Regions from separate parts of the Idiomarina sp. H2 genome, predicted to be linked through region 1. Evidence: predicted binding sites of a transcription regulator. Region 1 holds the regulator's gene; each other region holds the start of a gene.
What was found. Region 1 encodes sigma-54, which starts transcription at its own class of promoters, with help from an activator protein. Its sites were predicted from a motif close to GTTGGCACGNNNNTNGNNT; they were not measured.

Region 2: DET62_RS00145 (flagellar basal body rod protein FlgF) is a predicted target of sigma-54. The motif match lies at 2,911-2,929, and genes of this name have one in related genera.
Region 3: DET62_RS03965 (DUF4168 domain-containing protein) is a predicted target of sigma-54. The motif match lies at 5,937-5,955, and genes of this name have one in related genera.
Region 4: DET62_RS13775 (flagellar hook-length control protein FliK) is a predicted target of sigma-54. The motif match lies at 1,894-1,912, and genes of this name have one in related genera.

The regions. Positions count from the first base shown of each region.
Region 1 is NZ_SNZY01000005.1:161,662-169,337, forward strand. Features, by position in the region: gene kdsC (3-deoxy-manno-octulosonate-8-phosphatase KdsC) at 1-15, shown strand, start outside; gene lptC (LPS export ABC transporter periplasmic protein LptC) at 12-575, shown strand; gene lptA (lipopolysaccharide transport periplasmic protein LptA) at 544-1,086, shown strand; gene lptB (LPS export ABC transporter ATP-binding protein) at 1,088-1,813, shown strand; gene DET62_RS08300 (RNA polymerase factor sigma-54) at 1,835-3,295, shown strand; gene hpf (ribosome hibernation promoting factor) at 3,323-3,610, shown strand; gene ptsN (PTS IIA-like nitrogen regulatory protein PtsN) at 3,614-4,084, shown strand; gene rapZ (RNase adapter RapZ) at 4,075-4,926, shown strand; gene DET62_RS08320 (HPr family phosphocarrier protein) at 4,919-5,194, shown strand; gene mgtE (magnesium transporter) at 5,197-6,558, shown strand; gene pmbA (metalloprotease PmbA) at 6,571-7,676, opposite strand, start outside.
Region 2 is NZ_SNZY01000001.1:25,985-33,660, forward strand. Features, by position in the region: gene flgB (flagellar basal body rod protein FlgB) at 1-234, shown strand, start outside; gene flgC (flagellar basal body rod protein FlgC) at 241-693, shown strand; gene flgD (flagellar hook assembly protein FlgD) at 708-1,391, shown strand; gene flgE (flagellar hook protein FlgE) at 1,407-2,864, shown strand; gene DET62_RS00145 (flagellar basal body rod protein FlgF) at 2,970-3,713, shown strand; gene flgG (flagellar basal-body rod protein FlgG) at 3,735-4,523, shown strand; gene flgH (flagellar basal body L-ring protein FlgH) at 4,558-5,232, shown strand; gene DET62_RS00160 (flagellar basal body P-ring protein FlgI) at 5,243-6,343, shown strand; gene flgJ (flagellar assembly peptidoglycan hydrolase FlgJ) at 6,359-7,327, shown strand; gene flgK (flagellar hook-associated protein FlgK) at 7,418-7,676, shown strand, end outside.
Region 3 is NZ_SNZY01000002.1:383,342-391,017, reverse strand. Features, by position in the region: gene DET62_RS03990 (PQQ-dependent sugar dehydrogenase) at 1-218, shown strand, start outside; gene DET62_RS03985 (TonB-dependent receptor) at 220-2,253, shown strand; gene DET62_RS03980 (type 1 glutamine amidotransferase domain-containing protein) at 2,259-2,945, opposite strand; gene DET62_RS03975 (sigma-54 dependent transcriptional regulator) at 3,009-4,349, opposite strand; gene DET62_RS03970 (HAMP domain-containing sensor histidine kinase) at 4,346-5,833, opposite strand; gene DET62_RS03965 (DUF4168 domain-containing protein) at 6,002-6,382, shown strand; gene DET62_RS03960 (acetolactate synthase large subunit) at 6,502-7,676, shown strand, end outside.
Region 4 is NZ_SNZY01000013.1:21,793-29,468, reverse strand. Features, by position in the region: gene DET62_RS13775 (flagellar hook-length control protein FliK) at 58-1,824, opposite strand; gene fliJ (flagellar export protein FliJ) at 1,949-2,392, opposite strand; gene fliI (flagellar protein export ATPase FliI) at 2,396-3,745, opposite strand; gene fliH (flagellar assembly protein FliH) at 3,749-4,498, opposite strand; gene fliG (flagellar motor switch protein FliG) at 4,513-5,559, opposite strand; gene fliF (flagellar basal-body MS-ring/collar protein FliF) at 5,552-7,243, opposite strand; gene fliE (flagellar hook-basal body complex protein FliE) at 7,291-7,623, opposite strand.

The sequences.
Region 1 (7,676 bases):
GGAGCCAGTGTGTGAGCCGACGCGTTACTGTCATTCTAATTTTATTATTCGGTGCCGGGCTATTGCTTGTCTGGCGCCCTTTTAGTGATGATGCTGATGGTAACAACGCGGCGACAACACGCACTATGCAGCCCGATTTTACCGCTTTTGGGCTGGAGACGCGTATTTTCGAAAGTGACGGTTTACTGGCTCACAAGATAAAATCTGAGAAAATGTCTCACTATAACCAAATTGGTCTGACCGAACTTAAGCGTCCGGTTTACACAGTCTTTTCTGAGCAAGGCGAAGAGCTTTGGGAAGTCAGTGCCGCGCAAGGCACTTTCTACGACGATCAAACCCTGATTTTAGAGCATGATGTTGAAATACTTGCTTTAGAGCCGGATACTCACATCGAGCAAGTGTTAACCGAGTACCTGATTGTTGATTTAAAAAATGAGTCAATGAGCACAGAACATCCTGTAAGCATTCACGGACCACGGCTATTAATTCGGGGTAACGGTATGACTGCGGATCTGAAAGCTGAACGAATGGAGCTAAAAAGACATGTTAAAACGATTTTCCAGCCTGCTGAGTAAACTCATCCTGGTTGCCTTAATACCCTCAGCGGTTATGGCTCAGGGCAAGTCTGACTTTAGTAAACCCATGGAAGTTGAGTCGAGTAAGGAAGAGCTTGATATTAAAAATAACCGCCTGGTTTTAACGGACAACGTTATTATTCGTCAGGGCACCTTATTAATCCGCGCCGATCGACTAGAAGCATCCGCCAGCGAAAGCGCCGAGCAAGCAGATATTTTTATTGCAGAAGGCACTCCTGCTACTTACAGCCAGACGCTGGACGACGGCAATGAAATTAACGCTGAAGCAAAAAAAATCACCTATTTTCAGTCGGAACAGCGACTGGAGCTTAGTGGCGACGCTCGCATCTCTCAAGGTAGCAGTAGCTCAAGCGGCAGTTTGATTACTTATGATTTGAATAAACAAACGGTAACGGCAAGCAGTTCAGGTGAAGAAGACAGCCGTGTTATCACTATTTTTACGCCTAAACCAAAAACCGATACCGACGAAAAAAATAACGAGAACCCTTAATATGGCAACTTTACGAGTCAAACATTTAGCCAAAAGCTACAAAAGCCGACAAGTCGTTAAAGACGTTAGCCTGGAAGTAAGTCAGGGGCAGGTTATTGGTTTACTGGGCCCCAACGGTGCAGGTAAAACCACAACCTTCTATATGATAGTCGGTTTGGTTAATAGCGATAAAGGTCAAATTCTGCTGGATGACAATGACCTTACCTTACTGCCAATGCATGAACGGGCACGCCGGGGTATTGGGTATTTGCCACAAGAGGCGTCCATTTTTCGCAAATTGACCGTGCGCGATAATCTGATGGCTATTCTGGAAACTCGTAAAGAACTTTCAACTAATGAGCGTGAAGAACAGCTTGATGCTTTGCTCGAAGAGTTTCATATAGGCCACATAGCAAACAGTCAGGGCATGAGTCTTTCAGGCGGTGAGCGCCGTCGGGTTGAAATTGCCCGCGCCTTGGCAGCGGAGCCTACGTTTATTTTGCTGGACGAGCCTTTTGCCGGAGTTGACCCTATTTCGGTTATTGATATTAAAAAGATTGTTGAACATTTAAAGCAACGTGGTATTGGTGTACTTATTACTGATCACAACGTTCGCGAGACATTGTCTGTTTGTGAACACGCTTATATTGTCAGTCATGGTGAGCTTATTGCCAGTGGGGATGCAGAAAGTATATTATCGAATCAACAGGTTAGAGACGTTTACCTCGGTGAGCAGTTCACCCTATAACGTGATACCGGGACAGTCATTATGAAGCAAAGTCTGCAGCTAAAAATTGGTCAGCACCTGACCATGACGCCACAACTCCAACAGGCCATCCGCCTGCTGCAGCTTTCCTCGCTCGATCTTCAGTCAGAAATTCAGGATGCATTAGACAGCAACCCGCTGCTGGAGGTTGAAGGTGAAACGAGTAACGACGCGGACCAACCCGAAACTCGCAATATTGAAGAAAGAGACGACAGCCAACGGGAAACATCCGACGTTATAAAAACCCAGGAAATGCCTGACGAACTGCCGGTCGACAGCAGTTGGGACGACACCTACTCCAGTCATACCCCGGCCAACGGTGCAGCCTCTTCAGGTAAATCCTTTGACGGCGATTTTGAGGTCTATCAAGGCTCTACCAGCGAGTCTTTGCAGGATCACCTGCTTTGGCAAATGCAACTTTCTCATTTTTCGGAAGAAGACACCGCCATAGCTGAAGCCATTATTGAAGCCATAGACGACAATGGCTATCTGATGGTTGATGTTAATGAAATTATTGAAGCTGTGCGCCTGCCCGAAGTTGAGGCAGAAGAAGTCTGCATGGTGCTTAAGCGTATTCAGCATTTCGACCCAATAGGTGTCGGCGCACGTAGCGTCAGTGAATGCCTTGCCATTCAATTACGTCAACTAAGCGACGACACTGAATACAAGCAGGTTGCTCTATGCTTAGTGACTGAACATATGGACTTACTTGGCAGTCGCGATTTTCGCACCATTCAGCGTAAACTGAAGCTATCGGAAGACGATTTACGCCAAACTATGCGATTAATTCAACAGTTGCACCCGCACCCGGGCGAGCAAGTTGCGCAGCAACCCGTTGAATATGTTATTCCCGATGTGGCCGTTACTAAAAAAAATGGTCGTTGGATGGTCGAATTAAACCCGGATAGCGTACCTAAACTAAAAGTGAACGAAGAATACGCGGCCTTGAGTAAAGCAACAAAGTCAGTAGCCGACAGCCAGTACATAAAAAACCATACGCAAGAAGCCCGCTGGTTCATAAAAAGCCTGGAGAGCAGAAACGATACGCTGCTGAAAGTGGCCAATTGCATAGTACAACGCCAACAGGGCTTTTTTGAGCATGGTGAAGAAGCTATGAAGCCAATGGTTCTGAACGATGTTGCAGAAGCCGTGGATATGCATGAAAGTACGATTTCACGCGTAACGACACAAAAATACTTACACTGCCCAAGTGGCGTATTTGAGTTGAAATATTTTTTCTCAAGTCATGTCAGTACAGAGGGCGGTGGCGAGTGTTCAAGCACGGCAATACGTGCTTTAATTAAGAAGATGGTCGCTGCTGAAAATCGCAGTAAACCGTTAAGTGACAGTAAGATTGCTGAACTGATAGCCGAACAAGGTATCCAAGTAGCAAGAAGGACAATTGCGAAGTATCGGGAATCGTTAAACATTCCATCATCGAGCCAACGCAAAAGTCTTTTGTAACTTTGTTAACTGCAGAAGGAAGACGTTATGCAAATTAATTTGACCGGTCATCACATCGATATTACCGAAGCTCTGCGTGACTACGTGGACACAAAATTTGCCAAGCTGGAAAGACATTTTGACCATATAACTAATGTTCACGTCATCCTAAATGTTGAAAAAACGATTCAAAAAGCGGAAGCTACGCTGCACGTGAATGGCGGTGAGCTTTTCGCCGACGCAAAACACGAAGATATGTACGCGGCCATCGACGGTTTAATTAATAAACTGGACCGTCAGGTGATTAAACACAAAGAGAAAATGAAACAACATTAATCCATGCAACTGAGTGAATTGTTAAGCCCCGACTGCACCAAGTGTGCAGTCGAGGGCGCAAGTAAAAAGCGACTACTTGAAACCATTAGTCAAATCGTAGCCCCTAAGCTGTCTGGCATTACCCGTCATGACATTTTTGAGAGCCTGTTAAACCGTGAGCGTTTAGGCAGTACGGGAATTGGCTTAGGTATCGCAATTCCTCATGGCCGCTTACCTAATGCGAATCATCCGGTAGCGGTATTACTGACCTTAGACGAACCTATCGAATTCGATTCTATTGACAACCAGCCTGTCGATATTATCTTCGCGCTTCTGGTTCCGGAATCAGAGCACGAGAACCATCTACAAACATTGGCCACAGTGGCCAGAAGAATGAACGACAAAGACTGTACTCGCGCACTGCGCCACGCAGATTCTGATAAAGCGTTATATCAATTATTTGTGGGCGAAGGTGAGCAGTCGCCATGCAACTGATCATTGTTAGTGGTCGCTCCGGCTCAGGTAAGACAATTGCTCTGCGCGTACTGGAGGACTTAGGCTTTTATTGCGTTGATAATTTACCCATAAGCCTGCTACCAACTCTGGTGCATGCAGTCATAGAGCAGTATCAAAAAATAGCCATTAGCATTGATGTTCGCAACTTACCGGAGCACTCCGAAGAGCTACTGGACTCTCTGAGCTTTTTGCCAAAAGGCGTTGAACCGGAAATTCTGTTTATTGACTCTGACGACAACACCTTACTAAAGCGTTTTGGCGAGACTCGTCGCCTGCATCCGTTATCGCAAAAAGAACTGCCTCTGCTAGAAGCGCTTCAGGCCGAACATAAAATGCTTGAACCCATTATGGAACGCGCAACCTGGCGCCTGGACAGCAGTGATTTATCGCTGCACCAATTAAGCGAACAGGTCACTGAGCGGGTGCTGGGACGAGCGGATAAAAAGCTGATTATTGTGTTTCAGTCTTTTGGCTTTAAATATGGTTTACCCAAAGACGCTGACTTTGTCTTTGATGCGCGCATTTTACCTAATCCGCACTGGCAACCCGAGCTTAAGCTGCTTACCGGTCTGGATACCGACGTGCAGATTTTCTTTCGTCAGGAACCTTTGGTGACTAAATTTATTTATCAGCTAGAAAACTTTCTTGATACCTGGTTGCCACACTTCCAGCGCAGCAATCGAAGCTACCTGACCATAGCTACCGGTTGTACCGGTGGTCAGCACCGCTCGGTTTATATTTCTCAGCAGTTAGCCGAGCGTTTTGAACAGAAAGCTGTAAAAGTTCAGGTAAGACACCGGGAACTGAAAACCCATGGATAAAGTTTGCAGAAAGCTAATTATTCGCAATAAACTAGGCTTGCACGCACGTGCGGCAACAAAGTTAGCGCAATTAACGCAGGAATTTGAGTCAGACATTACTGTCACTCAGGGTGAGCAATGCGTTAACGCTGCCAGCGTTATGTGCCTGATGCTACTGGCCAGTCAACAGGGAAAAACTGTTGAAGTCTGTGCCGAAGGAAAAGACGCACAAGCAGCACTGGATGCCGTTAGTGCTTTGTTTGAAGATCGCTTCGAGGAAGACGAGTAAGCATGATTGCAGAGCTTTCCGACAAAGAATATGCCATGCAGCGCATTCAGGAGGTTAACTCCGCGCTATCCGATGGCATGTTCGTTGCTGCACGCCGTATGCTGCATAATATGCCGGCATGCGACGTGGCGTTGCTGTTGGAATCCTCACCCCCCAAAAGCCGTTCCATTGTTTGGAAACTGGTTGACGTAGATGAACACGGCGAGATTCTTGAAGAACTGAACGAAGAGGTTCAGAAAGACATTATTCGTCAAATGGCGCCGGAGAATCTTGCGGCGGCCACCGAAGGCATGGACACCGATGACCTTGCCTACGTTTTGCGGGGCTTACCTGAGCCAGTCTATCAGCAAGTTCTGAAGTCCATGGACGAAAGCGACCGGGAACGTGCGGAAACCGCGCTCTCATATGCCGAAGACAGCGCCGGTGGTATCATGAACACCGATACCATCACCTTGCGCTCGGACGTCACTATTGATGTTGTGTTGCGTTATTTACGCCTTAAAGGTGAGCTGCCCGAAGCCACCGATAAACTCTACGTCGTGGATCGCCATGAAAAACTCATTGGCGAAATTACTTTAACCCAGTTGTTAACTATTGATCCCAGCCGTCGCATTGACGAAATTATGTCGGCCGACATTACCACCATCCCCGTGACTATGGATGAAACGGAAGTCGCAAAACTGTTCGAGCGTCATGACTGGGTATCTGCGCCGGTCGTCGACAATGAGCAGCAGCTGGTAGGTCGTATTACCATCGATGACGTGGTCGATATTATCCGCGAAGAAGCCCAACACTCCATGTTGAGTATGGCGGGCCTGGAAGATGACGAAGATACCTTCGCTCCGGTATTAAAAAGTACCCGCCGCCGTACCGTATGGTTGGCGGTAAACCTGGTTACTGCCTTACTGGCCGCCATGGTCAGCTCATTATTTGAAGACATACTGGCACAAATGGCTGTACTGGCTATTTTAAACACCATTGTACCCAGTATGGGCGGCATAGCCGGTAGCCAGACATTAACTCTGGTCATACGAGGTATGGCTCTGGGACACATAGGCACCAGTAACTCCCGATGGCTTATCGGTAAAGAGCTGGCTATTGGTTTCTTAAACGGCATTATCTGGTCGGTACTGATTGCGGCAGTCGTCGCACTGTGGAAGCAAGACTGGCTGGTTGGCGGTATTATTGCCTTTGCCATGATGATGAACCTAGTCGCAGCCGCTTTAGCCGGTGCGACCATTCCGCTGGTTCTTAAGCGCTTTAATATTGACCCCGCGCTGGCTGGCGGGGTCATTCTGACGACTGTCACTGACGTGGTCGGTATCTTTGCCTTCCTTGGCTCAGCAACCTTGTTACTGTCTTAGAGACCTGGCTTTTTAATTGCCGGCAATACTCATTTGCTCTAATAACACTGAGCCGGTATGCAGCGCATGGCGTTCGTCGGTGTCATTCCCTATGGCAACAATGTTCGCCAGCATGTCTTTTAAGTTACCGGCAATGGTCACTTCTTCTACCGGATACTGAATTTCACCGTTCCCAACCCAGAAGCCGGCAGCGCCACGTGAGTAATCACCGTTGACCATATTTACGCCCTGCCCCATCAATTCGGTTACCAGCAAGCCCGTACCCATTTTTTTGCATAACTGCGCTAACGAGTTGTCCTGCTGTGTCACTCGCCAGTTGTGGATACCACCTGCGTGACCCGTAGGCTGCATATCCAGTTTGCGTGCAGCATAGCTGGTTAACAGATAGGTTTGCAGCACCCCGTCGGTAATAATTTCCCTATCCTTTGTCGCCAAACCTTCTGCATCGAACGGCGAGCTCGCCAGGCCACCGATAATATGTGGTTTTTCCTGAATGCTCAGCCATTCTGGCAGCACCGGCTTGCCTAAATGGTCGAGCAGAAAACTGGATTTGCGGTACAAATTGCCACCGCTTATAGCACTGACCATATGACCAAACAAACTCCCTGCCACATCAGCCCGGAAAATAACCGGTACTTTAGCTGTTGGTACTTTGCGTGCACCCAAGCGCGACAAGGTTTCTGCGGCGGCCTCTTCGGCAACACTCTCGGCAGATTTTAATTCGTGCATTTTGCGGGCAACAGAATAACTCATGTCGCGCTGCATTTTGTCGCCCTCTTTGGCTATCAGAACGCAACTAAGGTTATGTCGCGACTGTAAGTAACCGCCAATAAAACCGTGACTATTCCCATAAACACGAAAACCCGTGTGGCTGCCGTAATGCGCGCCGTCTGAGTTAACAATGCGCTCATCCAGGTTCAGGGCGTGTTTCTCACAAGCCAGTGCCTGCTTTATGGCATACTCTGCGCTCTGGTCACCGGGATGACACAAGTCTAAATCCGGTACATCGGTCGCCATTAATTCGGCCGGAGCCAAACCATTGTATGGATCCGGAGAGGTAGAACGGGCAATATCACAAGCCTTGTCGACGGCAGCGCTAATGGCCTGTTCCGACAGGT
Region 2 (7,676 bases), on a different contig from region 1:
AACCACAAAATGGCGCGTACTCACGAAAAGCATTTCAGCGTTGAAATTAAACCTCAGGGAACTGAAAAGTTCCGCGTACCCACGCAACCGGATACCGGCGATGGCAACACCGTTGATGTGCAGTTGGAACAAAACTTGTATGCACAAAATGCGTTGGAGTATGAAATGACCATGAACTTTCTTGACGGCCGTATCAGCGGTGTGAAGAAAGCCCTGGGCGGACAAGGGAGATAATAAGTCATGAGTCTTTTTAACATTTTTAATGTGTCGGGTTCGGCCATGAGTGCTCAGTCAGTACGACTGAATACAACAGCCAGTAACCTCGCAAACGCTAACTCAATTAGCAGCAGTATTGATGAAACCTATCGGGCCAGAAACCCGGTTTTTGCGACCGCTTTAGCCGACGCTAAAGGTGACTATCGCGGTAATAGTCTGACGAATCAGACTCAGGCGGGTCAGGAAGCCGGCGTCAAAGTACTGGGTATTGTGGAAAGTCAGGATCCGCTGCAAATTGAATATGCTCCAAATCATCCTATGGCTGACGAAAGCGGTTATATCTACCGTCCAAACGTCAACACCATGGAAGAAATGGCCAATATGATTTCGGCTTCGCGTTCCTACCAGACAAACGTTCAGGTAGCGGACACTGCCAAAACAATGACACAACGTTTATTGCGTCTGGGTCAAGGGTAAGCAGGAGATAAGTAATGGAAGGCGTAAGCAATAATTCCTACATTGACGACTTGAAATGGAAGAAAGAAGACGATGCCAGATATGCTGATCCAGATGAGCAGGGAAAGCTGGAGCAAGAAGACTTCTTCAAGCTGTTAACAGAGCAACTCAGTATGCAGGACCCGTCTAAGCCGGTCGAGAACGATCAGATGATCGCTCAAATGACCAGTTTCACAATGGCGGAAGGTATTAGCGGTCTGTCAGACCGATTTGACCAATTTGCGACAGACATGACCTCGAATCAGGCACTTCAGGCTTCAACTATGGTTGGGCGTAAAGTTCTGGTGCCGACTGATCAGGCTAACCTGGAATCAGGGGCTGGCGTAACGGGCATGATTGCGACACCGCAGACGGCTCAGAATGTAAAAATTAGTATTAAAGACTCCACGGGAGCAACGGTTAAAACCATTGATTTAGGTGATGTGGAGCAGGGAACAAAAGAGTTTGAGTGGGACGGCGTTATGTCTAACGGCGAAGAAGCGCCCGCCGGAAATTATTCGTTCTCTGTGAATGCCCAAGTAGGTGGTCAGACTGAAGAGCTTCCATTGCAAATGCACGCTCGTGTGCAAAGTGTCAGCACCGGCGGTGACCGCGGTGTGGTTTTGAATCTTAAAGGATTAGGTGGCATCAAGCTTTCTGATGTGACTGAAATTAGCTAACAAGTGAGGTGACTTATGTCATTTAATATTGCACTCGGCGGTATCAATGCATCACAAAAAGACTTAGATGTAACCGCAAATAACATTTCAAACGTCAAAACAACCGGCTTCAAGCAATCACGTGCTGAGTTCGCGGATGTTTATGCCAGTAGTATCTTTAGTTCGGGACGAGCTAAGGTGGGGGATGGCGTGTTAACGTCATCAGTTGCACAGCAATTTAGTCAAGGTACGCTCGATTTTACTGAAAACTCTTTGGATATGGCCATTAGCGGAAATGGCTTCTTTGCAACCGCATCCCAGATAGGCGATCAAGATTACAACTTTACTCGCTCAGGTGCGTTTAAGTTAAATAACGAGAGCTATATGGTTGACAATAATGGGAATTACTTGGTCGGTTTTCCTGTTAATGAAACGACCGGAACAAGTCAGTCCTCCAGTTTAGCTACTGCTCAGCCTCTTCGTATTCCTGACACGGCTGGGGCGCCAAGCTTAACTGAAAACGTGAACCTGTCGTTTAACCTCGACTCGCGAAGTGAGTCAGTTCCCATACGCACAGGAGCGGTGCCCACTGATCCAAATTATGTTGAGGGTAGGCCATTTAATCCCGAGGATACTGGTAGTTATACCTCATCAACATCCACAACTATATACGACTCCCTTGGCGAGTCTCATGTAATGACAACCTACTATGCTCGCCGAGCTGATGGAGAGGGTGGACAAAACGCTCCGGGTACAGCAATTCCTGCTGATGCTGATACTTATTGGGACATTTATACTACTGTCGATGGACGGGGCGTTGACGCTGAGTTGAAAGATGCTAGCGGAGCGGTAATTGGGAACTCGCAAGCAGAACCAACTGCAACGTTTTCGGGGGGCGGCCCCTACAATGGGATTCGTGTGGCTTTTGGGCCAGACGGCAAACCGAGTCCTAACTCTCCTGGTTTCACTGACGGAACTTTTCCTGATGCGACGGTGGCAGTGGGTGGCACATATAGCAATGGCGCAAATGCAGCCCAAAGTTTGGATATTAAGTTTCAAGACCCGCAAGGAGACAGACTGCCTACTCAGTATGCTTCGGAATTTGAAGTTAACGTTCTTGAGCAAGATGGCAGTACGTTAGGCCGATTAACTAAAGTGGAAACTGCAGAGGATGGGCTTATTTCAGCGACATACTCGAACGGTGATACTCGTTACTTAGGCCAAGTTGCACTAGTGCGCTTCGCGAATGAGCAAGGTCTGACTCAGGTTGGCGGTACATCATGGAAACAAAGCAGTGCGTCAGGCGAAGCTCTTGCAGGCCAGGCCAATTCAGGGACTTTCGGTGCTATTGAATCATCAGCACTGGAGAACTCAAACGTGAACCTGACCAAAGAGCTGGTTGATTTGATTTCTGCGCAGCGTAACTTCCAGGCCAACTCGCGTTCGCTTGAAGTAAACAACACCATTAATCAGACCATTCTTCAGATTCGATAATAGCTATTGGTTACGATTAACAAAAGACGCCTTCGGGCGTCTTTTTTTTGGCACGAAATCTGCATTGCTTAACCCAGATGACAAATTTTTGGCTGGAGGTCAGCTATGGACAAGATGCTATGGGTAGCGATGAGTGGCGCGAAAGAAAATATGAACGCTGTCGCTGTTCGTGCCAACAACTTGGCTAACGCCAATACCACGGCGTTTAAAGGCGACTTGCAACAGGCTCGGGCTATGCAGGCCTTTGGTGAAGGTTTGCCAACACGAGTCTTTTCTATGACGGAAAGCCCCGGGCAAAATTTTGCCAGTGGAGCAATACAAACGACTGGTCGGAATATGGATGTTGCCATTCAGGATCAGGGCTGGATTGCCGTCGATGATGGCAACGGCAATGAGCGTTACACCCGTAACGGTAGCTTGGAAGTGGGGACTGACGGTTTGTTGAAAAACTCAACGGGACAAACCGTTTTGGGCGATAACGGGCCAATATTTGTTCCTATGCCAATTGATAATTTGGTTATAGGTGCGAACGGGAATGTGTCGATACGTCCAATGGGCGCGCCGGCGAATGCCATGGAAGTGATTGACCGCATTAAATTAGTTAACCCGCCGAACGGCAATATGGAAAAAGGTAACGATGGCTTGTTTAAGTTAAAAGATGATCAGCAAGCCATTGCCGATGCCAATGTCAAACTGGAAATTGGTGCTCTTGAGGGCAGTAACGTGAACAGCGTCGAAGAAATGACGCACATGATTGCTCTGCAGCGCCAGTATGAAATGAACGTCAAATTAATGAAAACCGCCGATGAGAACGCTCAGCGTTCTGAGTCGCTGATGAGAATCAGCTAAGCGTAGCTCAGGAGAAACATTATGAACCCAGCATTATGGATAAGTAAAACCGGACTGGACGCGCAGCAGCGCGATATTTCAGTTATTTCCAACAACCTGGCAAACTCCAGCACCATCGGCTTTAAAAAGAGCCGGGCGGTATTCGAAGACTTGTTGTATCAGAACATTAACCAGCCGGGCGGGCAGTCAGCGCAGGACACCGAGCTACCTAACGGCTTGATGCTGGGTGCCGGTACCAAGGTGGTGGCGACGCAAAAGTCTCATACTCAGGGCAATGTACAGACAACCGACAACTCGCTGGATGTGATGATTGACGGTAAAGGTTTCTTTCAGGTGCTGATGCCGGACGGCAACATCTCTTATACCCGTAACGGTCAGTTTTCCCTGAACGAAGATGGTGAGCTAGTGACTTCCGGTAATGGCTACAATATAGAACCTGCGATTCAAATTCCGGAAGACGCCATGTCTATCAGTATTTCACAAGAAGGTGAAGTGACAGTTACCCAACCCGGCAACCCGGACAACATTGTGGTAGGGCAGCTTAACCTGGTTAACTTTATTAATCCGGCCGGTTTAGAGCCTATGGGGCAAAACCTTTATAAAGAAACAGCAGTAAGTGGTGCTCCTTTAGAGGCGGTTCCGGGCGTTGACGGTATGGGTAATACCATTCAGGGCGCGTTGGAAACCTCAAATGTGAACGTGACCGAAGAGCTGGTTAACTTAATTGAAAGTCAGCGTGGCTACGAGATGAACTCGAAAGTGATTTCGTCTGTGGATCAGATGCTGAGTTATATTAACCAGCAGCTTTAATTGTTGTCGTCATTAAATAATAGCGGGTGATTTTATGCGTTTTTTCCTTGTTTCTTTAACAGTATTGGTTGCGGCTGGTTGTGCGCAAACCCCGCATAAACCTATGCCCGATGACCCATATTACGCACCCGTGTTACCGGAAGAGCGTGCTCAGCCGGTGGTGCCAACAGGTTCTTTGTTTCAGGATGCTTACGCGGATAACCTGTATTCTGATATTAAAGCCCGCAGATTAGGCGACATTATTACGGTGACTTTGCAGGAGCAAACCACTGCCAGTAAAACAGCAACGACTGAAACTTCGAAAGAAAGCTCGGCAGAGCTTGGTGCTCCGACCATGTTTGGACGGAACATTACCGTCGGTGGTAACCCTCTTTCTGCCGGGGTGAATGGCACCAGAGACTTTAATGGCGACGCCAGCTCTGACCAGAGTAACCAATTAAATGGCGAAATTACCGTAACCGTTATTAAAGTACTACCTAACGGAAATTTAATTGTGCGTGGCGAAAAATGGATGCGCATTAATACCGGCGATGAGTATATTCGCTTAACCGGTATGATCCGTCCGCAGGACATTACCGCGGCTAACCAAATCCCTTCAACTCGTGTCGCCAATGCGCGTATCGAGTACTCGGGTACCGGCAGTCTGGCCCAGGTTCAGGAGCAGGGTTGGTTAACCCGTTTCTTTAACAGCCCGATATGGCCATTTTAAGGAGTAAGGCATGAGAACGCTTAAGATATTCGCACTTGCGGTGAGTTTGCTCTCAATGCTGGTTGCTCCGGTGCAAGCCTCTCGTATAAAAGACATCGCATCGGTTCAGGGCATTCGTTCTAACCAGTTGATTGGCTATGGTCTGGTTGTTGGCTTGCCGGGAACTGGCGAGCAGACGCCTTTTACTGACCAGACTTTTCGTACCATGCTGGGTAACTTCGGTATTAATATTCCGGCGAATGAGCGTCCTAAAATTGATAACGTAGCAGCCGTTGCGGTGCATGCTGACTTACCGGCATTTGCGAAACCCGGACAGAAAATTGACGTGACGGTCTCCTCTGTTGGCAGCGCCGACAGCCTGACCGGTGGAACCTTACTGCAAACCTTTTTAAAAGGTGCGAACGGTGAAGTTTATGCTGTAGCACAAGGTAGCCTTATTGTGGGCGGCTTAGGCGCTGAAGGTAATGACGGCTCAAAAATTGTCATTAATACGCCTACGGTCGGTCGTATTCCTGGTGGTGGTGTGGTTGAGCGCGAAGTTCTTTCGGGCTTCGGCTCTTCTGACTACTTTACCTTTAATTTGCATCAGTCCGATTTTACAACTGCAAAACGCATGGCTGAAACCATTAATAACTTAGTTGGCGATGGTTCAGCTCAGGCAATAGATGCGACTTCTGTACGGGTACGAGCTCCTAGAGATTTGAGTCAGCGGGTGAGTTATATGTCGACGCTGGAAAATCTGGAGGTACAACAGGCCTCTGCGTCGGCGAAAATTATCGTAAACTCGCGTACCGGAACCATTGTGGTTGGCCAGAATGTTGAGTTGAGACCAGCCGCTGTAGCACATGGCAACATGCAGGTGACCATAGCGGAGAACGTTAATGTTGATCAGCCTAACCCGTTTGGTCAGGGGCAAACGGCGATTACGCCTCAGAGCATCATTGATGTGAACCAGGAAGATGCACGGATGTTTGTGTTTGAACCCGGTACGACATTGAATGACCTGGTGCGTGCGGTCAATCAGATTGGCGCAGCTCCCGGCGATATGATTGCTGTACTGGAAGCATTAAAGCAGGCCGGTGCGTTGTCCGGCGAACTCATCGTTATTTAACGGCAGTTAAAAAATATGACGGCTTCAAACTCGCATCTAAAACAAACGCAACACGCAATGGATACCAGCAGCCTGGACGGGCTGCGTAAGCGTGCGTTTAAAGCGGATGACAAAGAAGCGCTGATGGAAGCGGCGCAACAGTTTGAAGCCATATTCCTGAATATGGTTATGGGCAGTATGCGCAAAGCCAATGCTGTGTTTGAGGAAGATAATTTACTGGATAATCGCTACACCAATATGTACCGCGATATGTATGACCAGCAGTTGACTTCGGAGCTGTCTAATCAGGGGAGTCTTGGGCTGGCTGAGTTGATGGTAAAGCAATTGAGTGGTGACAACAGTTATGTTTCGGAGTCGATGAATCGTAGTGGTGCCAACCTTGGTGACCCGCGTGCGAAAAACCGTGCCGATATGAGTAAGCAACTGAGTGATCAGGGCGGTATTGATGCCGGTTTATATTACGGCAACCAGCGCGTTAACACGGCGAAGTTAAGTGACGGGAGCGCAACCTTTGATTCACCACAGAGCTTTATTGCCGCATTAAAACCTCATGCCGAACGAATAGCGAAGGAAGCCGGATTGAACCCCGATGTTTTAATGGCTCAAGCGGCTCTGGAAACTGGGTGGGGACAACGTTTAGTGCCCGGACGGCATGGCGGTTCCAGTAATAACTTATTCAATATAAAAGCAGATACCCGCTGGGATGGCGACAAATCTCATGTCAGTACACTGGAATTTGATGGTGAAGTCGCTCGTAAAGAGCGCGCCGCGTTTCGCTCTTACGCCAATGTGGAACAGAGTTTGCAAGACTACGTTGACTTTATAAAAGAGCATCCGCGTTATCAGCAGGCGTTACAAGTAGCTGATGATCCTGCCCAGTACGCTGAAGCGTTGCAAAGTGCGGGCTACGCAACGGATCCTCAGTACGCACAGAAGATTCAGTCGGTATTAAACAATCCGGCTTTTGTTGATAAAGACATTTAGTGGTGCCGCAGGCGGCGAAAAATTGCCGGTTTAACTAAATAATATTCGTTAGGTGCCGATAATGGTCACAGAGTAACTGGAGAGTCATCGATGAGTTTTGACTTATTAAATATCGGTAAAAACGGCATATTAGCGCATCAACAAAGCCTGCAAATTACCGGTAAGAACATTAATAATACAAAAACGGACAGCTACGTTCGCGAGCGCACCGAATACCTGGAAAGTGAATTTGGTGGTTTGGAACGTCTGCGAGTTAATCGTATGATCGACGAATTCGCCAATCGCCAGTTGCGCACCGATATCTCCAAAGTCAGTTACTACAAAGCCAATCTTCAACAAGCGGAACAAT
Region 3 (7,676 bases), on a different contig from region 1:
TTCCTGAGTGGAAAGGCGATTTCTTTGTCGCAGCTTTGAAAAGTTCACTGGTTGCTCGCCTGGACTTGTATGAAGGTCGCATGATGCATGAAGAGCGTTTATTTGAAGATGCTGTTGAAGCTCGTATTCGCGACATTAACCAAGGCCCTGACGGTTACCTCTATTTATTAACCGACCAGCCTGACGGTGCCATCATTCAAATAAAACCGGCGGATTAATATGTTGTACTCAGCTGTATTAAGAAAACTCACTTACACGGGGCTGCCTTTATTGGCGGCCTCTTTCGTTGTTCACTCCGCAGACGTAGACGAAACCGTTGTTGTTACAGCGACACAAAGCGAAACGCCTTGGTTGACTACTGCGGCCAGTATCGACCGCGTGAGCGTGGAAAACACCTTACCTTCTATGAAAATTGATGCTGGCGATGCCTTAGCCGGAGTGGCTGGCATTCAGGCTGACAACCGTTACAATTACGCACAGGATACACGCCTGGTGGTTCGCGGGTTTGGCTCACGAGCGGCGTTTGGGGTGCGGGGTTTGCAGCTAAACGTTGACGGTATTCCGTTATCTATGCCCGACGGCCAGGCGCAAACTTCGAGCATTTTTCTCGATAGCATCGATTCGCTGGAAGTATTACGCGGCCCATTAGCAACGCTTTACGGGAACTCCGGTGGCGGTGTGGTTGAATGGTTCAGCCGTAAGCCAACAGAAACCGCGTTGGAATGGGGTGGACAGTTCAGCGAAAATGACACTCAGCGGTACAATGTTAATGCCCAGTGGGCAACCAACACCAATCAGCTACAAATTCTAGCCTCAGACTTTCAGACCGACGGCCCGCGCAGGCACAACTCTGCCGAGCGCCAGCAGCAGGCGATACGCTGGTATCATCAGTGGGACGAGCAGAACCGGTTTGTTATTCGCTACGACAATAACGATGCGCCATTATTGCAGGACCCCAGCGCACTAACGCCCGAAGACTGGCGCGAAGACCCAACCCAAACCGTGCAACGAGCGGTTGATTTCAACACGCGGAAAGATATTCACCACCGTCAGGGATCGTTTAGCTGGTTTCACGAGCGTGACAATGGTGAAGGGTTACTTTCGCTGTGGCAGGGTGACCGCGACATAGAGCAGTTTCTGCCGTTTGCCGGTGACGGGAACACCAGTTCTGGTGCCGTAATAGACGTTTCTCGTCAGTTTGAAGGTGCCCATGCCCGCTGGCGTCAACGCGGAGTTAACTGGTCAGCAACCGTGGGGGCGCAATTAGAGCGCCAGCAAGATCACCGCTTTGGATATGTGAATGACAATGGTGAAAAAGGTGATTTGCGCCGCAACGAATTTAACTGGATTGAAAATGCATCAGCCTATCTGCGTTTTCAGTGGCAGTTATCGGAAGAACTTTCAGCAACCGGCGGAGTTCGTTACAGCGACATCAATTATAAGGTTGAAGACTACTTTACCGAGCTGGATAACTCCGATGACAGCGGCAGCAGCGACTTTAGCGAGACCACGGCAGCAGTTTCAGTTACCTGGCAGTTTCTGCCTACCTCGGCGACTTATCTGAGCATCGGGCAAGGTTTTGAAACGCCGACACTAACTGAGCTGGCATACCGGAATCAGGGCTCGGGTCTGAACCGCGAACTGGGTCCGTCCACGAATGATCAGTGGGAATGGGGTATTAAACACCAACTACCGAAAGACTGGCGTCTGCATTTTGCTTTCTTCGGTATTAAAAGTGAAGACGAAATACTGGTGGATCAGTCAAACGACGGTCGCACTACCTACCGCAACGCATCGGAAACCTCGCGCGAAGGTGCTGAACTCAGTATTAACGGCGCATTAACGCAACAGTTAGATTTACTGCTTTCATACAGTTACATTGATGCGACCTTTGATAATGGTCCGTTGCAGGGGAATCAGCTACCCGGCGTAGCAAAAAGTCAGGGGTATTTACGTCTTAACTGGCAGCCCACAGAGCAGTGGCTGGTTCAGTTAGCCGGACAGTACCGTAACGAGACACCGGTTAATGATGCAAACGATACCTTTGCCCCTTCTTATACAACTTGGGATGTCGCCGTAAGCCGCGATTGGCAATGGTCTAAGAGCGAGCTGGATGTATGGGCTCGGATTGATAACATTACGGACAAAGACTACGTAGGAGCTGTTGTGGTTAATCAGGGCAGCGGGCGTTCATTTGAACCCGCAGTAGGCCGGCAGGCAAGCGTCGGCATTAGTTGGCGCCGACGCTTTTAAACCAACTACAGGCTGGCTCTTAACACATCGAGCAGGCGCTGTGCCGTCTGCTCAGATGAAGCAGGGTTCTGACCGGTAATTAACATACCGTCCTGAACGGCATATGCCTGCCAGTCATCCACCTTACGATAATGGCCGCCTTTGGCGGTCAACTCGTCTTCCAGCAAGAACGGAACCACATCGGTCAGCTCTACTGCCGCCTCTTCGCTGTTACTAAAACCGGTAACAGTACGCCCCTGAACAAGCGGGTCACCACTTGGGGTTTTCACATTTAAAAGCACCGCGGGTGCGTGGCAAACAGCAGAAACCGGCTTGCCTTTACTCCAGAAATGCTCAATCAGCTTAATGGAGTGCTCATTGTTGGTTAAATCCCACAATGGTCCGTGACCACCCGGATAAAAAATTGCGTCGAAACCCTCAGGGTCAACTTCATCAAGCTTACAGGTGGTTTCTAATTTATGCTGAGCCGTCTCGTCTTTTTCAAAACGCTCGGTTGCTTCGGTTTGCGCATCGGGCGTTGTGCTGTTTGGATCAATTGGTGGCTTGCCGCCCTTAGGCGATGCCAAAGTCACGTCCACACCTGAATCGGTAAAAACATAATACGGAGCTGCAAACTCTTCTACCCAGAAACCCGTTTTATGATCTGTGTCACCGAGCTTATCGTGTGAGGTTAATACCATTAATACTTTCACTTAGTACTCCCGTTAGATGATTCTAAAACTTAGTATAGACTACGTGATAAAACGCGTGTTTGATCACTCGCCATGCTGTTCCAGCCAACGGTATAAGGTGCGTCTTGTGACCCCGAGAATTTCAGCCGCTTTAGATTTGTTCCCTTCGGCATGCGCCAGTACCTTACAAATGTACTGATTCTGATATTCATCCAGAGTCGGCCACTCCGTGCCATATTCCACGTCGGGTTCATGCTCACTATCCAGAATTCTTTGCGGTAAATCTTCAACCGCTATCTTATCGTCTCTGGAAAAGGTAAAAGCACGCTCAATAGCATTTTGTAGTTCTCGTACGTTGCCCGGAAAGCGGTAGCTATAAAGTTGTTCCAGTGCAGCCGGAGAAATGCTGCGAACCGTTTTATCACTGTTTTTTTGCAACTGCTGTAGAAAGTAATTAGCTAAGCGCTCTATGTCTTCGCCGCGCTCGCGCAAAGGAGGCACCCTTAAGCTAAAGGTTTCCAGACGGTAAAATAAGTCCTGCCGAAAGCGCCCATCCTCTACCTGTTGCTCTAAGTCCTGGTGCGTTGCAGCCAGGATCCGGACATTCACTGTTTCTTCTTCGTCACTGCCCACGGCGCGAATCGTGCCTTCCTGCAAGACGCGTAGCAGTTTGGCCTGCAACGCCATTGGCATTTCACCAATTTCGTCCAGTAACAAAGTACCACCGTCGGCCTGCTTAAGCAGACCCTGACGTTTTTTCTGAGCACCGGTAAACGCACCGGCTGCGTGACCAAAGAATTCACTTTCCATTAAATCGGCGGGAATGCCTGCACAGTTCACTGCCTGAAAGCTTTGCTCAGCACGGTCACTTAACTGATGCAGTGCCTTAGCCACCAACTCTTTACCCGTACCGCTTTCACCGGTAATTAACACGCTGCCGTCTGCCGGAGCAATGCGCTCTATCTGGTCATACAATTTACGCATTGACGGACTTTGTCCGACTAAGCCCCCGGGGCCTTTTTGTTGCTGACGATACCGTTTAAGCTCCCGCTGCAGTGACCGATGTTCTAAGATCCGTTTTACGCTAAGCAATAAATGCTCAACATCCAGCGGCTTAGTTAGAAAGTCATCAGCTCCTTGTTTTAGGGCATCAACCGCCTGATCAACCGTACCAAAAGCGGTAATCAATAATAGCGCAGGCGAATTATCTTCATTTTTTAAACTTTCCAGTAAAGACAGGCCGGACAGCCCCGGTAAGCGGATATCGCTGATAACCAAATCCAATGGCGTTACCGACTTTTTAAAGGCCTCAACACTTCCCCAGGCCATAACTTTATAGCCTTCGGCCTCCAGTTCTTCAACCAATAGCTCCTGCAGAGCCGGATCATCCTCAATAACACCTATCATGGCTTTTGCTGCGGTCATTCACTACCTCCTTTAATAACGGCTTGCCGAAGGCATTGCGCGGGCAAACTCAGGGTGACCCGACAACCACCATTGGGGTTATTGGCTAAAGACAACTCCCCGTTATGATCATTCAATACGTGTTTAACTATGGTTAAACCAAGTCCGGTACCTTTACCCTGAGGTTTATTGGTTTCAAAAGGCTGTAAGGCTTTATCTTTCATAGACTCGGGCAGGCCTTCCCCGTCGTCATCAATGGTGATAATGACACCTTCACCGGCGTACTCAGCTGCCACCACAACTTCCGATTCAGCGGCCTGCAAACCATTGCGAAGAACATTAACCAAGGCCAGTTCCAGTCGCTTGATATCCACTTTCAGAATAACGTCGACAAGCTCCTTAATTACCACTTTGGCCGACCCCTTATCCTGCTCAAACTCTATGCTGGTCATGGCTGTTGCTATCAGCTCACGTAAAGAAATGGTTTCGCGCTGCTGTACCGGCGTACGGGAGAAAGCCAACAGTTGGTTTACCAGCCCGGTTAACCGCTGCACCTGGCCTCTTACCGCTTTTAGCTGGCGCTGACTGTCTTCGTCTTTATGGTTGCGTAATAAGCGGCTGGCGCGGCCGTCAATAACGGTAAGCGGAGCACCTAGCTCGTGCGCAACACCACTGGCGACACTCCCAATAGCCGCCATTTTTTCCTGTTCTCGCAAAGCTTGCTGCAGAGAGGCCTCGTGCTCTCGGCGCTGCTCCAGCTCTTGTTCAGCCTCGGTGATACTATCGAGCATACGGTTGAAACCCTGCGCAACCTCCTGCAATTCTGACGGGCCAGCAGGTGTAACCCGCGTACTGCGGTTCCCTTCAGCGACCCGCAACATGGCGTCCTTAAGTGCCACCACATGCCGACCGACACCGCGATAATGACCAAAAACCAGCACCGCAATAGTAATTAAACCGAACGCCGCCCAGCTCAGCCAGGCGTATTGGCTTAAGGTTTCAAAAGACTCATCAAAATCACTAGCCCGCCGGTTTATCTGTAATAAACCAATAATGCGACCACCGCGATCAACAATAGGCAGGAATTGAGAGAAGACATCGCGGCCTTCCACCCGACGGTAATCGTCTTGCTTTATTCCAGTCTGAACGGTTTGTAGTGCTAACTGACTGTTGCTTAAGTCGGTTTCAGTAATGCCCGCTTCCGCTACCTGCTGGCCATACACGTTATAAACCGATGCACCATAAACCCGACCAATATTGAACACCGAATCCAGATTCGCCTGTACTGTGGACAAGTCGTTATTCAACAAGGCGTCGCTTATAGGCAGGCTAATGGCTCGCCCCAGAAGTTCTAAGTCACTTTTTAGCCGCTCATTAGACTCATCAGAGGCAACCTGTAACCCAACGCTTATTGCTACACCGGAAATCAATAACATTGGCATAACGACATAAACCAGAAGCCGCCTTTGCAGACTGGATAGTGGCCAACTGTATCTTTTTGTCACACGACCTCCTTTAACTGTGTACTAAGGATACACATTTTTTAGTTGGTTTTCTCGGCGCAAACTTCGCAAGAACAAAAAGCTATAAAAATCAGTTAATTGAAAAGTTGGCACAGTCTTCGCTTTAGTTAGAGCGTAAGTAAAACTGATAAATTCATCTAGGAGATTATCATGCAAAAGACAATTATCGCATTAGCAACAGTATTCGCACTGGGTAGCACAGCAGCAATGGCTCAAGAGCAACAAGCTCAAGATCCAATGGCGCAGCAACAGCAGCAAACTCAGGAAATTTCTGAAGGCATGCTGGTTAAGTTTGTAACCGCTATGGAAGATGTTCAGGGCGTTACTGAAAAATACCGCGACCAGTTCCAGCAAGCTGAAAATCAGGAAGAAGCGCGTGAGATTCAACAATCTGCACAGGAAGAAATGATTGCAGCAGTTGAAAACGCGGGTCTGACTCCGCAAGAGTACAACATGATTATTCAGCAGGCGCAAAACGACGAAGAGCTTCGTGGTCGCTTAGAAGAGCTGACTGGTGACGAAAACTCTTAATCGATTTACTCGATTGTCGCTTAAGAAGGCAGCCTTTTGGCTGCCTTTTTTGATCATCTCTCCTATGCTTTACGTAGGCCTAACTAGAAGAATATTCTTTAACGCAAGGAGAAAGCGAAGTGAAAGCATCCGATTTATTCGTAAAAGCACTTGAAAACGAGGGTGTGAAGTACATTTTCGGCATTCCCGGCGAAGAAAACCTGGACTTACTTGAGTCGCTCTCAAAATCCAGCATTGAGCTAATTTTAACCCGCCACGAACAGGGCGCAGGTTTCATGGCCGCCACTTATGGTCGCCTGACCGGCAAACCCGGGGTGTGCCTTTCCACCTTAGGCCCGGGGGCAACCAACTTGGTTACACCGGTGGCCTACGCGCAACTCGGCGCTATGCCTATGGTTGTCATTACTGGACAAAAACCCATAAAGGAACGTCATCAGGGTCAATTCCAGATCATTGATGTAGTCGACATGATGACTCCCATTACCAAATACACTCAGGCGATTATTAGCGCCAGCAGTATTCCGGCGCACATCCGTGAGGCTTTTCGCCGCGCTGAAGATGAACGCCCCGGCGCTTCTCACCTGGAGCTCTCAGATGATATCAGTCGCGAAGAGGTCAGCAGCCTTCCTATAGAAGCCAGTCATTCGCGCCGCCCTATTACCGAGCATAAATCGGTCCGCCACGTGCTGGAACTACTGCGCGAAGCAAAACACCCGGTACTGTTGATAGGGGCTGCGGCCAATCGGAAAATTACAGCCAAAATGCTGCGCGCATTTGTCGATAAAACCGGTATTCCTTTTATTACCACGCAAATGGGTAAGGGCGTTATTAACGAAGACCACCCACGCTGGCTTGGTAATGCGGCGGTTTCCGACGGCGATTACCCGCACCGCGCCATCGAAAAATCTGACCTGATTCTTAATGTCGGTCACGACGTGGTGGAAAAGCCTCCCTTTATGATGAAAACCGGCGACAACGACAACCGTAAAGTGGTGCACATTAACTTTCAGGGTGCCCAGGTTGATTCGGTTTACTTTCCTCATGCCAGCATGATCGGCGATATTGGTAACAGTATCTGGCAGTTAAAAGAAGGGATTGAGCCGCAAAGTCACTGGGATTTCGACTTTATGCTGAAAGTTCGCGATCACATGCGCGACCATACCGATGAAGGCGCTCATGACGGCAGCTTTCCGGTGTTACCCCAGCGTCTGGTAGAAGATGTGCGTGAAGCTATGCCAGATGACGGTGTCATTGCACTGGATAACGGCATCTACAAAATTTGGTTTGCACGTAA
Region 4 (7,676 bases), on a different contig from region 1:
TGTTTTTCCATCCACCGACACTTACTATAGCTTGATAGCCGCTTTAGATATACCGTTTCAGACATAGAAATCGACTTGTCCGTCGGTCAGTACACGCCCCTCTTCTAAAGCTATTTCGCCTTCAACGGCCCAGTCCTCTGCGTCGTTAGTTCCTCCGGCTTGTCCACCGGCGGTGCGACCGCCTTCTTTATTTTGCTCGCCAACCTGGGTATCAGCTAAATTAATGCCTTGCTGCTCGAGCATTTCGCGTAATCGCGGCATCGTCGTCTCTAAGGCATCACGAGCCTGCTGCGTCTGCGCCTGAAACTGCACTGACGCCTGCTCCCCGTTCATATTAACGCGAATGTGAACACTGCCAAGCTCCGGAGGGTCCAGACGAATATCTGCACGCTGGATATTCTTACTCATCATAATATTGATGCGTTCCTGCAGCTTCTGCGACGCTTCGGTTTGTTGCAAATCTAACGGTCGTTGCAGCGCCTGCAAGGTATTCGCCTGGCTGGACTCACCTGCCGCTACGGTTCCCTGCGCGGTTGACACCATTTGCCCCTGTATTGCCCTGGCGGCACTGGCATCGGTCAAAGCGTCGGTGTTATTCCGCAAGACTTGTCCTTGCTGAACAGCATCGGCTACCTTGGTTTCTGCTTCAACAGCGGTATTCACAGAAGAAGCTTTAGTCGTTTGCTTGCCGTCATCGTTTTTAGCACCAATATCGCCGGAACCAGCTTTTTCTTTACCGGCTTTGACATCGGTTGCTGTAATAACCGATTCTGATGTTTTACCTTCAGCCGGCTTTTCACTTTGCCCCGTACGACCTTTTAATAATTGTCTTACTTCAGCCAATAACTGTTCAGCTTTAGCCGACTGTTCCTGAGTCAAAGCCTGAGGTTTATCTGCGCCGCCATTTTGGCTGGCTAAAATTTTGCGTAACTCGGCAGTAAACTGCTGCAGTTTCTTTTGCTCCGCTAAACTCAACTCACTACTTTCGCCTTTCGCTTGTTGTGCGGAAACCTGCTGCTCCAGTTGCTTAAGCAAATTTGTTAATTCTTCAGCACTTTGCGGCTTGCCTGTGTTTTTATCCGCAGATGCAGACAATTGAGACAGTACTCGCTCTGCCGCCTCATTCAAAGCCTGAGTTAACGCTTTTTCATTACCTACTAATAACTTATCAGCATCGGCTTTGGGTAAAAGGGGTTCAAGCAAATTAACTATGAACTTACCGGCATCTTCAACGGCACTTTCAGTGCCTTCGCCCTGCTCTGCGGCCTGGATCAGTTGTTGAAGCTTTGCCTGCAGTGCCTGTTTATCGCTATCGGTCATGCCGGCCAGCAGCTCATCGGCAAACTTCTGCCGCTCGGCATCAGTCATAACGGCATCGCCCTCGCCTTCACCGGCAGAATCCAGTTTAGCTATTAAAGCTTCCAGCATTTCCGCCAGTTGCTCATCTGTCATTTTTAGTTCGCCATCGCCCGCAGCAAGATCACTCTCGTCGCTAACCACGGTTTCGCCTTCAGAGCTAACCTCAGCACTTTCCTGCTTCATTTGCTGTAACAATTCCCATAAATTTCGGGTCACCGGCTCGCCAATATTTTTGCGTTCAATGTCCTTGCCTTCAACCTCACCTTCACCGTCATTACCGGCTTTCTGATAAGCTTCAATTTTGGCGGCCAGTTGTTGCAGCTCTTTATCGCCACTATTTTGTTGTAGCATCAGCCGCGAGAACTCACCGCTATCACCATCGGTGCTCTTTAATGAAAGATCGTTACCTTTACCAATACGTGCAAAGTTGTCGGCAGACTCGGTTAAATTAAGCAGCTGTTGCATAGTTTTATTCCTGAATTAAGTGCTTATTGACGCCTTGCTTAATAATACTTCGCAATGCGCTTGCGCTATTTTCAATAGCTGAGCAAACAATATCTAGTAAGTATCTAAGCAAATTTCGTTCCAACTATTTTCTGGCGCGAATAAAACGCTGGCTGCTAAAATCGTCCAGATTATTTTGTTCTTTTCTGGCTTCTGCTATTTGCTCACGCTTGCGCTTTTCTTTTATTAAAAAATCTATCGACTCGCGCTTGCGACGCTGCGCCAGCCAACGATCTTTGCGCTGTTGTAACACTTGCTGCAACTTAATAATATCGTGATGCAACTGTTCAACACCTTCATCTAACTTACCGACAAATGCGTGATACTGCCCTACCTGAATTGAGGCAATCCCGCTTTGCCCGCGATGCTGCAACTGATTTAAGTAGTCGAGTCGATATTTTGACATACCGTCCAGGCGCATCTGTTGCTCCTGCACTTGTTGCTGCACCTGAGAGAAATCCTGAGCGGCTTTATCTTCGCGCCTCTGTTCCAGCTCCAGCAACATTTCCAATTGTGCCAACTCAGCCATAAGTTACATGCTCGCTGACTGTTTCTGCTTCGGATTGACTAGCTGATTAAGCAGCAACAAGCTTTCATCATAGTTCACAACTTCCCGCATTTTCTGTTGCAAAAACATACTTACTCGCGGCTGCATTGCAATAGCCTGATCGATTGCCGGGTCACTTCCGCGGGTGTATGCGCCAATGGAAATCAAGTCGCGATTGCGACGGTAACTTGAGTACCACTGTCTAACTTTAATCGCCTGTTGCATATGCTCTTCCGAAACAACCTGTGGCATAACCCGGCTAATAGAAGCTTCAATATCTATTGCCGGATAATGACCGCTGTCGGCCAGTTCCCGGTTCAGTACAATATGTCCGTCCAGTATTGCTCTCGCGGAGTCCGCAATGGGATCCTGCAAATCGTCGCCCTCGGTCAGAACCGTATAAAACGCGGTCACAGAACCTTGTCCGTCGCCGCCATTCCCTGCTCTCTCGACCAATGCTGGTAACTTAGCAAAAACAGAAGGCGGATAACCTTTGGTTGCCGGTGGTTCACCCACAGCAAGGGCAATTTCCCGTTGCGCCATGGCGTAACGAGTCAGTGAATCCATTAACAGCAACACATTCAGACCCTGGTCACGAAAATATTCGGCAACCTGAGAGGCCGTTTCACAACCACGTAAACGAATAAGCGGCGACTGGTCTGCCGGCGCTGCTATTACAACCGCTTTTTCACGGCCTTCCTCACCGAGGATTTCTTCTATAAACTCTTTTACTTCCCGGCCACGTTCGCCTATCAGGCCAACTACAATCACATCCGCCGTGGTACCGCGAGTCATCATGCCCAACAGCACACTTTTACCCACGCCACTACCGGCAAACAGCCCCATTCGCTGCCCCTGCCCCACGGTTAAGCAGGCATTAATAGCCGTTACTCCAACATCCAGCGGCTGCTTCACCTGACGTCGGTTCAGTGGGTTCATGGGTTTGCTACGATAAGTTTTACCGTCAGAAAAAATGGGACCTTTATCATCAAGGGGTTCGCCACGGGCATCAATAACACGCCCCAGCAGCTCCATACCCAGCGGCAATTGATTCTTGCGGTTTAGTGGGCGTACTCTGGCTCCGGGAATAACGCCATGGGCGTCTTCGGTAGGCATTAAGTAACTGATGTTGCCTTCAAAACCCACCACTTCGGCTTCAATATCTCCGCTGTCAGCCTCCACAGCTACGCTTGACCCCACAGGAGCACGGCAGCCAACGGCCTCAAACATTAAACCGACGACGCGGGTAAGATATCCCGACACAGCCACTGATGGCTTTTGGATACGCTCACGTTTTTTGCGTAGTTGTTTCACTAACTGCTCAGAAGCGCTCATGGGTTAACCTTTTAATTTGGAGAACACATCTTCCATACGGCTGGTCAGGGTGTAATCTATGGTGGAGCTTTCTGTAGTAACCCGGCAACCGCCGCGTTCCAGTAAATCGTCTTTATTTAGCAACCAGCCTTTTTCTTTCAGTTCGTCTTCGCTAAATGTACTTTGCAAAATAGCTAAGTCTTCTTCATTCAGATGAATAATGACCCGCTGATCAGTAACCGGTAATACGGCAATAGCTTCGCGCACGGCTTTTACGATGAGTTCCTTTGAATTAGCAGCGACATCCAGACAGATGACCCGCGTCAGCTCAGTGACCATATCAATCAGCTCGTCCTGAACCGCTTCGGTAATACGTTCATTCGGATGAGACAAACTCTGCAGCAAAACTCTTAACTGCTGCTGTTGCTCCTGCATGGCTTCTTTACCAGCTTCAACACCCTGCTGTTCACCGGCTTCAAAACCGTCTTTTTTACCAACTTCGTAACCTTCGTCATAGCCTTTCTTAAGGCCTTCATTGCGGCCTTCGTCAAAACCTTCTTTATGGCCTTCTTCGCGTGCGGCCTGGCGAATTTCTTCCAATTGTTCTGCGGTCAGAGGCTTAAGCTCTTCTTCCTGTTCATTGTCCGCTTCCGGCGGCTCATATTGCCAGCGCCGGGGTTTGTTTAACGCATTTACCTGAGAGCCCTGTTTGAGCTCTTCCGAGGTCATGTCAGGTAAATCCCAAAGCTGGGTTGCGTCTTTATCATCCGTCATTATGCGTTAAACCCTTATAGGAATTCGTCACCGCCACCGCCGCCAAGCATAATTTCACCTGCGTCAGCTAAACGGCGCGCCGCTGCCAGAATATCTTTCTGTGCGGCCTCTACATCACTAATACGAATCGGCCCCATAGCTTCAAGGTCATCACGCAGCATATCGCCGGCACGTTTCGACATGTTCTTGAATATTTTCTCCTGAACCGCGTCGTCCGCACCTTTCATCGCTTTTTGCAAAGTTTCACCTTCCACTTCACGCAGCAAGGCCTGAATACCACGGTCGTCGACTTCCACCAGGTTTTCGAACACAAACATCAGGTCCTGAATACTCTGACTCATCTCTTCGTCCTGCTCTCGGATAGAGTCCATCAACTGACCTTCGATGTTGGTATCCAGATAGTTCATGATATTGGCTGCCGCTTTCAGGCCGCCCATCTTCGCCGCCTGAGCACCAGCCTGACCGGCAAATTGTTTTTCCATAATTTCGTTCAGTTCCTGCAAGGCTGCTGGCTGAACTTCTTCTAAGTTGGCTATTCGCATCATTAAGTCCAGACGTACTTTGTCCGGGAACTGCGCCATAATTTCTGCACTTTGCTCGGGGTCAAGGTAAGACAGGACAATGGTCTGAATCTGCGGGTGTTCGTTACGGATAATAGTGGCTACCTGTTTAGAGTCCATCCACTTCAGTGAATCAAGACCTTTCGAACCGCCGCCCATGACAATCTGTTCAATCAGGTTACCGGCTTTGTCCTCACCTAGTGCGGAGGTCAGTGCCTTACGCACAAACTCTTCACTCTTGAAGCCAATATTGGTGAACTTCTGAATGTCTTCCAGGAACAAATGGTGTACAGCGTTCACTTTGTCCTGGTTAAAGTCTTCCAGGCTCGCCATGGCCATGCCCACTTTCTGCACCTGTTTAGGTTCCAGGTGTTTAAGAATCTGAGCCGCATCTTCTTCCGATAAGCTAAGCAGTAAAATAGCCGCTTTCTCAACACCTTCTAAAGTGTCGACATCAAACTCAACCTTACCGCGCTTAGTTCTAGTATCTTGATCAGGCATCTTCGTTCAACCACGCTTTAACCACTTGTGAGGACAGCTCAGGCTCGTTGGCAACCAACGCGCGAACCGCTTTTAACAAGTCTTCATCTTTGTGCAAGTCAGGTAGTTGCAGGCTACCATCAGCCCCAAACCCAACTGCACTCTCATCAAACTGTGAGGATAACAGATCAATGGTTTCGTCGCCCATCGATTCCTCATCGGAAAATGCATCGGCATCATCTTCTACACCCGATTCCGGATTCATCAGTTTCTTCAGCATTGGACGAACCACCGCCAGAATCAATACCATAATAACTAGTGCGCCCATCACCAGACGGAAAGCTCGCCAGAACCATGGCTCTTCCCACACTGGCGTCTCGCCGGCACCTAAGTCAGGCAACTGCGCGAACGGTACCGATACGACTTCGATGCTGTCGCCACGGTTAATATCAAAGCCTAAGCCACCTTGCAGCAAACGGCGAATATTTGCGATTTCTTCAGCGCTACGCGATTGCGTTTCGCCCTCGCCCGCTTCATTGGTTATTGCTTCATGGTTAACCGCTACAGAAACACTCAGGCGCTTAATAGTACCTGTTTGACTGCGTGTATAAGTGACTGAATTATCAAGCTCATAATTACGGGTTGCTTCACGGTGACTGCTGCCATTAGCACCACCACCTGCTGTTCCTGCTCCGGCTTCTTCCGGAATGTCAGACTCTAAAGGAGGTTGATTTGTGAGTGCTCCGGGAATACCACCAATGGCGCTACCGACAGAGCGATTTTCAACCGTCATTTCACTGCGAATAGCCGGCATATCAGGGTTAAATTGACGCTGAGTTTCTTCACGCTGAGTAAAGTCCATGGTCACGTCAACCTGTGCGGTATAGTTGTCGTAGCCCAGCACTGGGATCAAAATACTGTCTATTTTTTCTAAGTAGGCCTCTTCACGTTTTTGTTCAATTTGATACTCACGCGAACTTTTAGCCGCCAGTGCACTTTGCGAACCAGAGTTAAGCAGACGTCCGGCCTGGTCAGTGACCGTTACATGCTCAGTACTGAGTCCGGTCACCGACGAGGCAACCATATCAACAATAGAGGCCACTTCTTCTTCGCTTAACGAGGTGCCACCGCGCACATTCAGCATAACCGATGCTTTGGGTTGTTTTTCGCGACGGGCAAACACATTTTCTTTAGGTACAGCAAGCAAGACTCGGGCGGCAGAAACCTTTTTGATTTCTTCAATAGCACGCGCTAACTGAACTTCGCGGGAATGAATAAGACGCTCACGCTCCAGTCTTTGACTAACACCAAAGCCCGGTTCGCTCATTAAAATTTCAGAGCCGTTATTGGTCGAATTACCGTAATCAACACCAGCACGGGTCAGCTGCAACTTAATAGTATCGTAGTTTTCTTCAGGTACTGAAACCGTATTACCTTCCACCTGGTATTCAATACCGTTTGCATCCATGTAGTCGAGGGTGCTGATCAACTCCTCCGTTTCTAACTGACCGAATGGACGATAAGTTGACTCTTGTGCCCACAGCATAATAAAAACAGCAATAGCAACACAGATGGCCAGCGCCAGCACGACAATGACCTGACGCAGCATGTCAAAGTTGCCCAGCATCGTCATAATGCCGGTTTTCTCACCGCCGTCATCATTACCTGAACTGTTGTTATCAGGTAAATCAGTATCTTGTACCATTAAATCTGTTGATTCAGCCACGACTTATATCTCCAATGATGCAGCGGTTATACCGGCATTGACATTATTTCTTTGTACGCATCAACAACTTTGTTGCGCACCTGAACCGTTGCCTCAAACGCGATACCGGCCTTTTGGCTGGCAATCATGGTTTGCTCCAAAGTGACATTCGGGTCACCGAGTTCCATGCGAGTTTTTAAATCACCTGAGGTTTGCTGCAGTTCGTTAACGTTATCCATTGCGCTTTTCAGCATATTGGAAAAATCAGCCTGAGCGGTATTGCCTTGCAGGGCATTCACATTCGTAGGCTGATCACGCTGGGAAGCCTGCGTGGCCATCGATTGTAACTGTTGATAAAGTGCGTTTGCTTCCACTTTCATAATTAACCCCGTCAAAAATTCATCACTGACTTTATTTAAGGTTAGTCATGCAA